2 regions of the Caldifermentibacillus hisashii genome follow, and region 1 is predicted to be linked to the other one. Evidence: riboswitches for the same ligand, from Rfam matches in the RefSeq annotation. Region 1 holds a riboswitch; the other holds the start of a gene.
The links. A riboswitch is a leader RNA that binds a small molecule or an ion and turns the genes downstream of it on or off. The one in region 1 is predicted to bind cyclic di-GMP.
Positions count from the first base shown of each region.

Region 2: it holds a riboswitch for cyclic di-GMP, as region 1 does, so the genes downstream of both, NSQ14_RS16215 (HD-GYP domain-containing protein) here and NSQ14_RS03160 (EAL domain-containing protein) in region 1, are expected to answer to the same signal.

Region 1 covers NZ_CP155467.1:668,086-673,289, forward strand. Annotated here, with positions in the region: gene liaF (cell wall-active antibiotics response protein LiaF) at 1-458, shown strand, start outside; gene NSQ14_RS03150 (sensor histidine kinase) at 455-1,498, shown strand; gene NSQ14_RS03155 (response regulator) at 1,491-2,126, shown strand; cyclic di-GMP riboswitch class I at 3,110-3,208, shown strand; gene NSQ14_RS03160 (EAL domain-containing protein) at 3,483-4,232, shown strand; gene NSQ14_RS03165 (hypothetical protein) at 4,225-4,584, shown strand; gene NSQ14_RS03170 (ABC transporter permease) at 4,654-5,204, opposite strand, start outside.
Region 2 covers NZ_CP155467.1:3,343,731-3,348,934, forward strand. Annotated here, with positions in the region: gene NSQ14_RS16205 (YigZ family protein) at 1-409, shown strand, start outside; gene NSQ14_RS16210 (class D sortase) at 542-1,135, shown strand; cyclic di-GMP riboswitch class I at 1,880-1,982, shown strand; gene NSQ14_RS16215 (HD-GYP domain-containing protein) at 2,019-2,906, shown strand; gene NSQ14_RS16220 (LytR family transcriptional regulator) at 3,326-4,258, shown strand; gene NSQ14_RS16225 (ABC transporter permease) at 4,475-5,204, opposite strand, start outside.

The DNA of each region.
Region 1 (5,204 bases):
ATGTAAAATCTAAAAAACAAACAGAAACGCTAACCCCTTCCTTACCGGGTAAGATAATAAATCAAGAAGATATGGTGAAAATAGATCCATTATTTGACCATAAACTGTTCGGTAATCAAAAAACGGAAGATACGGCCTATCAATGGCGTGATATCAATATTTATGGTGCTTTTGGCAATCGGATTATTGATTTAAGTAATACCGTTCTGCCCCAGGACACGGCTGTGATCTCGATACGGCATATTATGGGGAAAATAGAAATTTATGTTCCTTATGAGGTTGAGGTAAGTATCCATCATAGTTCAGTCTTTGGTCGGGCGCATATTTTTAGTCAACATCATTGGGAGTTAATGAATAAATCGCTTTTTTATCAAACAGAAAACTATGATACGAGTTATCCGCGGGTAAAGATTATCACCTCCATATTTTCCGGAGATATCGAGGTGAAGCGGATATGAATATCATTTTTCGGCATGTTTTTATTGCAAATATCTTTTCCATTCTTTTAACAATCGTGCTTATGAGTATAACATTTGTCCTATTTCCTCTTGATCGTTGGTCACTTCTTTGGCAAGCAAAGATGGGGAATGTTTCATTTTTCGTTTGGATTGGAGGGATAGCCATTGGGATTGGAACGATTGTTGGTCTCTCTACCGGATGGTATTGGAAACAGCGAATCGATCAGATCCACCGAAATTTAGATGAAATTATCAAAGGTCAACCAATCTCATCAGATGAAGTTGGTTATAAAGAAATTGAAAGTATTGCCGCACAGATTGCAAAAATTCAAGAGAAAATCAGAAAGCAAACCGAGTACTCACAGCGTCTTGTGACAGAACGAGCAAATGAACGGGAAAAAAGCCTCCAAGAAATTGTTGTACAGGAACGAAATCGTTTAGCAAGAGAACTTCATGATTCCGTGAGTCAACAGTTGTTTGCTTCGTCGATGATGATGTCTGCCATCAATGAATCCAATTCACCTATAGATGAAAAGATGAAAAAACAACTGCAAATGGTGGAAAAAATGATTCACCAATCCCAGCTGGAGATGCGTGCATTACTTTTACACTTACGTCCGGTACAGCTCAAGGGAAAATCACTTCAGGAAGGTATTCGTGAGCTTCTGGCCGAACTAACACAAAAAGTACCGATGAAAACGATATGTAAAATAGAGGATTTTTCCGTTGATAAGGGAATTGAAGATCAATTGTTCCGAATCCTGCAAGAATCACTTTCTAATACATTACGCCATGCAAAAGCAACGAAATTACAGATCTTATTAATTAAACGGGATGAATCGGTTATCCTGCGCGTAATAGATGATGGTGTTGGTTTTCATTTGGACGAGGTAAAAACAGGCTCATATGGCTTGCAAAACATGCGTGAACGTGCATATGAAATTGGCGGGACTTTTAAAATCGTCAGCTTGCCAAATCAAGGTACGCAAATGGAAGTAAAAGTGCCTATTTTGCAAAAGGAGGAAAATCGCGATGATTAGCGTATTATTTGCCGATGATCATGAAATGGTGCGGATCGGTGTTTCTGCCTATCTATCGGCTCAACCGGATATTGTGGTTGTTGCAGAGGCAGATGATGGCGGGGAAGCGGTAAAACTTGCCTTAGAACTGCGACCGGACATTATTTTAATGGATCTTGTCATGAAAGAAATGGATGGAATTGAGGCGACAAAACAAATCATGGAAAACTGGCCGGAAGCAAAAATTATTATTGTGACGAGTTTCCTTGATGATGAAAAGGTGTATCCGGCATTGGAAGCAGGAGCAACAAGCTATATGCTAAAAACATCGAAGGCCGAAGAAATCGCAAAAGCCATTCGTGAAACATACCGGGGGAAATCTGTATTAGAGCCGGAAGTAACCGGGAAAATCATGACAAAAATGCGTGAAAAGCCCGTTGTTAAAAAACATGACCAATTAACAGAACGTGAAATGGAAATATTATTATTAATGGCTCAAGGAAAAAGCAATCAAGAAATTGCTGATGAATTGTTCATCGCATTAAAAACTGTAAAAGTTCATGTAAGCAATATATTAGGAAAATTAGAAGTTCAGGACCGGACACAGGCTGTTATCTATGCATTTAAACATGGGTTAGTTGGTGAGTAAGGGAGGAGTAAATGGTAGTTAAGATTGGACTGTTTTGCGCAGGTGGAATGTCAACCAGTATGCTGGAAAAGAAAATGTCAGAGGCGGGCTCAAAAGAGATGATTGGATGTACAAATAAAAGCACATCCCGAGTCAGAGCTTGCAAACGTACTCGATGAAGGAATCGATCTAGTTTTACTTGGACCACAAGTACGCTAACTCCAATCATTAAAAACATTGTGTGATCCGAAAGGTGTTCCAATAGATGTAATTGATTCATTGAATTATGGAATGATGGATTGAGATAAAGTATTATTTGCTGCCTTAACGTTAATAGAAAACAAAGCATAGTAAGGTTCGGTTGGTGGGTCATTGATTCACCAACCTAATTTTTTGAAGTCACACCTTATGAAAAGTTTTCTGCAAAATTTGAATAACCCATATTTAGTATGACATGAAATAGTTTTTTTGAGGATAAGACTCTCAAAAATAGGCTATTTGGGTATTTAGTAGGACATAAATTTTCGAGAAAAATGTTGAATTTTATCGAAATTTGTAATAAAGTTAGTTATTGTAAAAAGCAATATAAAAATATAGTAGATAAAGATTTTTGTGTGGCTAGAAGCGTTCCCAACAATAGATTTCCCTATCATGATGCAAACACTCCAAGAGTCCGCAACAATTTTAAAATTCAAAGTAATGATCAGTATTGAGCATAGCCATGCTAGGGCAACGTATTAACTAAAATATTTTCGTTATTCTATTGAAGAATGAAATGAGTGATCAAACGAAAAAATGTAAAGAAAATCGATGCTGTAAAAGTGAATTTTAGTACATTTTCAAAAGTGAGGGAAAAAAATTAAGAAAACGAATTCCTTTGACAGCGGAGTGTATGTTTTTCATACGTGAAAAGGGAGTAGCGCCATTTCACCGGAACCTGGAACATTTGTTGTAACTTTTGTGAAGAATGTCGCTTTTTACAGGATGAGTACGATAAAAAATCAAATATTTTAGGGCAAACTATTCGAAAGGATAGGACGCAAAGCCTAGGGTCTAAGGTTGGAAATTCAAAGATTTTCTACTATGATCGCCTGGTTGCCAACGGATGAATCAGTTTTATCTTTACAATGGCTATTCTAGGGTGACCGGGAGTAGTCATTTTTTTATACCTATAAGAAAGGATAAATTTTCCAAAAGGATATGAATTCGTTTGTTGCGGGAAATTTTAAGTATTAAGTGTAAGTGTAACAAGGAAAGTTACGCGAAAATACATCAAGCCGAAAAAATTAATTTTTCGGTGAACTATGCGTCACGAGTCACCTTAAGGCTCGGGCGCCCAAGTTTGTTTAAAATATGTGGTAAAGTCGGGGTGCGTAAATGAGTAAGTTAGAAAAGCAGATGTCGTTAAATAAAAATAACTACAATTTTTATCATGTTGTTCAGCCAATTTTTGAACTAAAGCAAAACAAAATTATTGGCTATGAGTTTTTATTGAGATCAGAACAAGTCCATAATCCTGAACGTTTATTTGAAATGGCCAAGTCAACAAAACAGTTAATAAAGCTGGACAAATATTCAATCGAGTCTGTTTTTAGATTTGTTTCTGAGAGAGAATCCGATTTAACGGGATTATTTTTATTCATTAATGTGTTTCCGTCAACCATACTGAGTTCTGGTATGAAAGAATTTTTACAAACAATATTATTAATGACTAATCTTTCTCCACAGCAGATTGTTTTTGAAATAAATGAATCTGAATGTGAAATAAATTTACCGGTATTTAAAAATGCGATCGGTCAATTAAGAAAAAATGGATTTCTGGTGGCACTTGATGATGTAGGAAAAGGATATTCAAATATGAAAACGATTCTTGAAATTAATCCGGATATTGTGAAATTAGATAAGTACTTTTCAGAAGGTTTATCAAGAACACCTAATAAACAGAAAGTATTAAAGTCAATGATTCAGCTGCTTGACTCCAGCGTGATTTTAGAGGGATTGGAAACTGAGGAGGACTTAATGAGTGCCAAAGAAAATGGGGTTACGTACGGACAAGGATATTTTTTAGGAAAACCAGCCTTATTGAATACTTATATAAAAAAGGAAGAAGTAGTTACAAGTGATTAACGAGAATAAATTGCCGAAATTGAAGGAAGAATATCGGTGGAATTTATTAAAGCAGCAGTTTGATCTTGATCCCTCAAATGTAATGTATAAAGAAATTAAGGAATCGTTAAACCGAATATTACACTATGTGTATTCCTATACAGATATTAAGTTTATTGATTTTATTGATGAAAAAGTTTTGTATGGCTATATTAAATACCATATTTCCATTAATTTTAGTATTGTCGATTTTATGCAGGTTCTAAAGGATATAAAAAACTTTATCTTTTTCCTAGAAAATATAAAAAACAGAAAAGCAATACCAAAAGTTGATTTCTCAATAAGTAATGTTCGTTTATGGCTCAGGTTTTAGGGCAAGGCTGAGGCTACCAGAAAATGATTTGAAAGCGTAAAAAAAATAGGAGAACCCTTGTATGTTCTCCTATTCATACCTCAATGCGTCGATTGGGCTAAGTTTGGATGCTTTGTTGGCGGGAAGGATGCCAAAAATAATGCCAATGAACGCAGAAAATCCAACCCCGATGATTATGACAATCGGACTAACCGTTGCCGTAATAGGCGACCATTTTGAAACCATCATAGCCCCGATGATAGCAAGTCCAATACCAACAAGACCGCCAATTGAAGTTAATGTCATTGATTCAATAAGAAACTGTAATAATATTCTGCCGCGTGTCGCACCGATCGCTTTTCTCAGTCCAATTTCCCTCGTTCTTTCCGTCACCGAAACAAGCATAATATTCATAACGCCAATTCCGCCTACTAATAAGGAAATTCCGGCGATACTTCCGATGAAAAGTGTCATCAAGTTAATAACCGTATCTACCTCTTTTTCGTAATCTGAAAAGTCATTGATGTTGTACTGCCCGTCTTCAAGTTTTTTCGCTTTCGTTAATGTTTCGGCAGCAAGTCTTCCTGTTTCAGATATTTTTTCCGGGTCACTGGCGACAACGGCTAACTGCTCAATCTCTC
Region 2 (5,204 bases), 1.3 Mb from region 1:
AGCCGGTGTTCCGATGCTTGACGTGTTAAAAAAACGGAATGTAAAAGATACGGTTGTTGTCGTAACAAGATATTTTGGCGGAATAAAACTAGGTGCCGGCGGTCTTATTCGTGCTTATTCGAAAGCCACATCAGAAGGGTTAAACGCAACCGGAATCGTTGAGCGGAAATTGACGCGTATCATGCACACGATCGTTGATTATACTTGGCTGGGTAAGCTGGAAAATGATTTGCGATCATCTGTTTACACGATTAAAGAGATCCATTATTTTGATAAAGTCGAATTGGAAACATATGTTGATTTTGGACAAGAAGATCAGTTTAAGGAATGGATGATTGAACATACGAATGGTCAAGCAAATATTGTTGAAGGCGAAACCATATACTTAGAAAAATTAATTGAGGAATAAAACGAATGGCAAAATAATATAACAGTCTTCTCTTTCACATATATTCCAGTAAATATATGCGACACGTAACGGCATATTGTATAATGAAAGAAAGAAAATTTTTAGCGATTTCTCCATAAGGTGGGATTTTTGATGAAACGATTCCTGAAAATATTGATCGGTCTTTTGTTTACAACAGGATTCATTTTGATCGGATATGCCTTATATCACATTTGGGACGGAAACTATCAAGTTGAAAAAAGAATCGTAGAAGCCAAAAAAATCGTCGAACAAAACAATAATGATTCACAAATCGACCCTTCCTCTCTCTCTTATCAAAAAGGGGAAACAATCGGTATATTAAAAATCCCAAAACTAAAAAAAGAGCTGCCAATTATTGAAGGGACGGATGAAGAAGAATTAGAAAAAGGGGTCGGTCATTATACAGGAACCGCCTATCCATTGCAAAACGACCAAATCGTCCTTTCCGGTCACCGGGATACCGTGTTTCGTAATTTTGGGGAATTGGAAACAGGTGATACGTTTATCGTCGAACTTGAATATGGAAAATTTAAATACGAAATCTATGAAATGGATATCGTTCCGGCAGACGATACAACGGTGATTCGTTCGACGGCCCCGGATGAAATCTTAACGGTAACCACCTGCTATCCCTTTCACTACATCGGCAATGCGCCGGAGCGAGCCATTTTTTATGCCAAACCGGTTTCAAAAGGAAAAGAGTGACGCTTCTCTTTCAAAACCATAGTTAGCTTACAGACTGCCGCTTGGAAGCATGATATACCGGTTGCGCTAGATATGCTGATACTGGTGTGAAATCTGCCATACCTTATTGTGCCAATCGTTCATTAAAACAAAAAGTATTGAGAATGTAGTTATATCAAAATTCCACCATAAAATGGGCACCATAAAGTTAAAATAAACTTTATGGAAGCCCGGATTTTTTAAAAAAACTTAGTAGACTACATTCCTACATTTTGGACTAAAAAATAAATACATTGAATCAGAACAGAACGTATTTACCGTTGGATACCACCCTATTTTTCGTTCTTTTGGACTATATATGACGATAAAAAAAATAATTAGCGATCCCTACTATATATTGTGTTAAATTTGCCATTATGAACACTGTATCTAGTTTTTATTCATAATAACAATAATTTTTAAAAGGTTTCCAAAAAGAAATAGTTCATTCTTACTATATACAAATAGTATATTACGAATAAAATTAAAATAGTGGCTACCATCAATAGGAAATTTTTGAAGACTTTGTATCATACTAATTTCACTCTTTACCATGGTCGACATAAATTTAAAATATGAATATTTTATTGTAAAATATGCATTTTTTGGTATAATAAATACTAGAAAGTAATTATTCAAAAATTTCTTAACCTATTTATTAAAATAAGCTTACCCACTATTCATATTTGCTAGAATTTGAGTGGATAGCTCTAGAAATTTGGTATACATGATTAAAGGCAAAACCATTGAAAAATGGTGACGCAAAGCTTAAGGGACTAACGTGTGAAAGGAACTAGACCAAGTAACACTATGTTTGCCAGCTGCCTATGTATACTCCTTCAAAAAATTCGGAGGGGTGCCTGATTTGTATACAAAACCAGTCAATTGGTTAACGATTGGAGATGTCTTAGCTGAAGATATCATTATTGATCATGAAGTTATTTTTACTGCCGGTACTGTGATAACACTAAATAAAATTTTAAAATTACAGTCTCTGGAAATAGCGTATGTAAAAGTTTCATCTACTCCATTTGCAACAGCAAATTATCAAAAGCAGACAATTATTTTTTCGGATTTAATTGCACAAGACTTTTATAACTTTTTGATAAAAAACAATAAAAACCAACGTTATTCAATCTTATTAAAGGACAATGAAGATTTCCAATTTGTAACCAATCATGCTTTACTGAATATGAACGAAAGCGTCGTCAACTTATTATCTGCATTAAAATCCTGGGATAATTGTTCTTATAAACATGTGCTTGATGTGTTTGTGATCGCTGCGCAATGGATGCGTTATCTGGGTATGACGGTAAGTGCTGATGATTGCTATGGCCTGCTTTTGCATGATATTGGCAAAATCAAAGTTCCACGTTCAATTCTGATAAAAAATCAAAGTTTAACCAATGAAGAATATGAATATATTAAAATGCACACAGAAAATGGGGATTGTATACTCAAAAGCCTTAATTTTCCTAACATTGTTTGCGATATGGCAAAATTTCACCATGTTCGATTTAATGGAACAGGTTACCCGAAAACATACCCTGAGGTTCTCGATATCAGAATAAAAATGTTAATGATCGTTGACGTGTTTTCAGCACTAACCTTAGATCGTCCGTACCGAAAAGCTTATAGTTTTGAGGATGGTCTGGATATTCTGAAAATGGAAGCGGATGGCTTTGATAAAGACCTTTTGCAGCAATTTATCAATTTTATCAAATATAAAATGGAAAAAATTCCGCAAAGGTGATTATTTATAAAAGAAACCTCATTTTTGACATATTTTTCATTCTTTGATACGGATTGGGAACACTAATAAAGGAAAGTTCAATCAGTGGGGGAATCCCCACTGATTATTTTAGGAATTCAGCTTAAAGTGCACAAGGAATGCTACGAAGCACGGGAAGGCTTCGAAAGCATGGGCTCCACAGTTGAAAAAGCAATGGCTTTATCAACGAATACATCGCAGCCGAATTATTTCGGTAAACAACTACGGCTCTGCCTTCTCCTAAAGCTCGGACGCCCGAGTTTCTTTATTTTTTTCTTCAATTTTTATCTAAATTTATCAAATTTCGTTTGATTTTGTTAACTTTTACTGTATGATTTTTATAGTTATGATTTTAAAAAATGTAAAACGAAATCAACAACTACGTTCATGGAGGGAATCAATTGAAAAGGGTCAAGGAAAAAAAGAAAAAGAGAAGATGGTTACGGTATACCATGATTATTCTTGGGGTATTACTCATCGGAATTTGCGGATATCTTTATTCTATTTATCATTCATTAACCAATGCGGTAGATAGTATGCACCAGCCGATTAGAGAAACATCTGAAAAGAGGCAAGAAACCGTTACATTGGAGAAAAAAGATCCGTTTTCCGTTCTTTTGCTCGGTGTGGATCAACGGAAAAATGATCGTGGTCGTTCAGATACTATGATTGTCATGACGGTTAATCCAAAAACGGAATCAATTGAAATGGTAAGTATACCAAGGGATACCCGTACAGAAATTGTCGGGAGAGGGACGATGGATAAAATCAATCATGCCTATGCTTTTGGCGGTGTGGAAATGTCAATCGATACAGTAGAACACTTTCTAGATATACCGATTGATTATTTTATCCAAATTAATATGGAAGGTTTTCAAGAAATCGTTGATGCAGTTGGTGGTATAACCATTGAAAATGATTTTGATTTTACATATGAAGGCGTTCATTTTCCAAAAGGAACGATCACATTAAACGGAGAGAAAGCATTAAAATATTCCCGGATGCGCTATGATGACCCTAAAGGTGACTTTGGTCGACAATTACGGCAACGGAAAATTATCGAAGCCGTTATTCGGGAAGGAGCGAGCTTAAAGTCATTAACAAATTATGGCGATATATTTTCAGCGCTTGGGAATAATGTAAAAACAAATTTAACCTTTGATGAAATGGTCGATATCCAGGCCAACTACCGGCAAGCAGCTAATAAAATTAAACAACAGCAAATTAACGGTACAGGAACGAAAATAGATGGAATTTATTATTATCAGGTTCCTGAAGAAGAACGCCAAGCCATTTCAAACCTGCTCAAAAATCAGCTTGAAATTGCAAGTTAATCAGAAGGGACTGTCTAAAAAGTCAACATAATGACTTAGGACAGCCCCTTGGACTTTAAAATAGCTGACGAGAATAGGTTACTTCTACAAAATTGAGAGTTTCCCACCTCAAATAAACTTGAAATAGCGCTAGAAAACTGAAAAATGATCCGGACAGTTCCTACCTATACACATGCTTCAGCAATTTGCAGATACAATGTTCCTTCACATTAACGTTTAAGCTCTCATCCATTTCCAAATTTCCCCTGGTGTAGCGTTTTTCCCATACAATAAAATCCCAACTTTAAAAATTTTCCCTGCCAATTTCATAAATAACCATACACTCATGATTAAAATGGCCAGCGATACAGAGATTTCGACCCAAGACCATTGATCCAACATAACTAACCGAAACAACAAAATCACCGGCGAAGTAAATGGTACATAAGATAACACTTGTGCCAAAATACTTGTCGGATCGCTTGCTACCGGTCCGATAAAGAAAAACGAAACAAACGGGATCATAATGACTAAACCTTGGAAATTGCCGGCTGTCGATATATCAGACATCGTTGCACCAATTCCGACAAAAATTGCTGCAAACAATAAATAACCAAGTACAGCAATTAGAAGGAAAAGTAGCAATTCCGGAACAAATAAATATTCGAACAATGGCAAGTCATTCATTGCCCACAAAATGAAAGGAATGCCGAATGCGATAAAGACTGCCACTTGCACAAAGCCTAACACAAAGTATCCGACAATCTTCCCTTGCATCAGCTCCCCCGGTGTAACCGAGGATAAAATGATTTCAGCAATTTTATCCTTCTTCTCTTGTGAAGCACTTTGGAAAATCATCATCCCGGTAAAAATAATCGATAATAAAATAACACCTGCAAAGACTCCCGGTACGATTCGCTGCATCAACTGTTCCTGATCCATTGCTTGTTCTTTTTCTGAGTTTTCA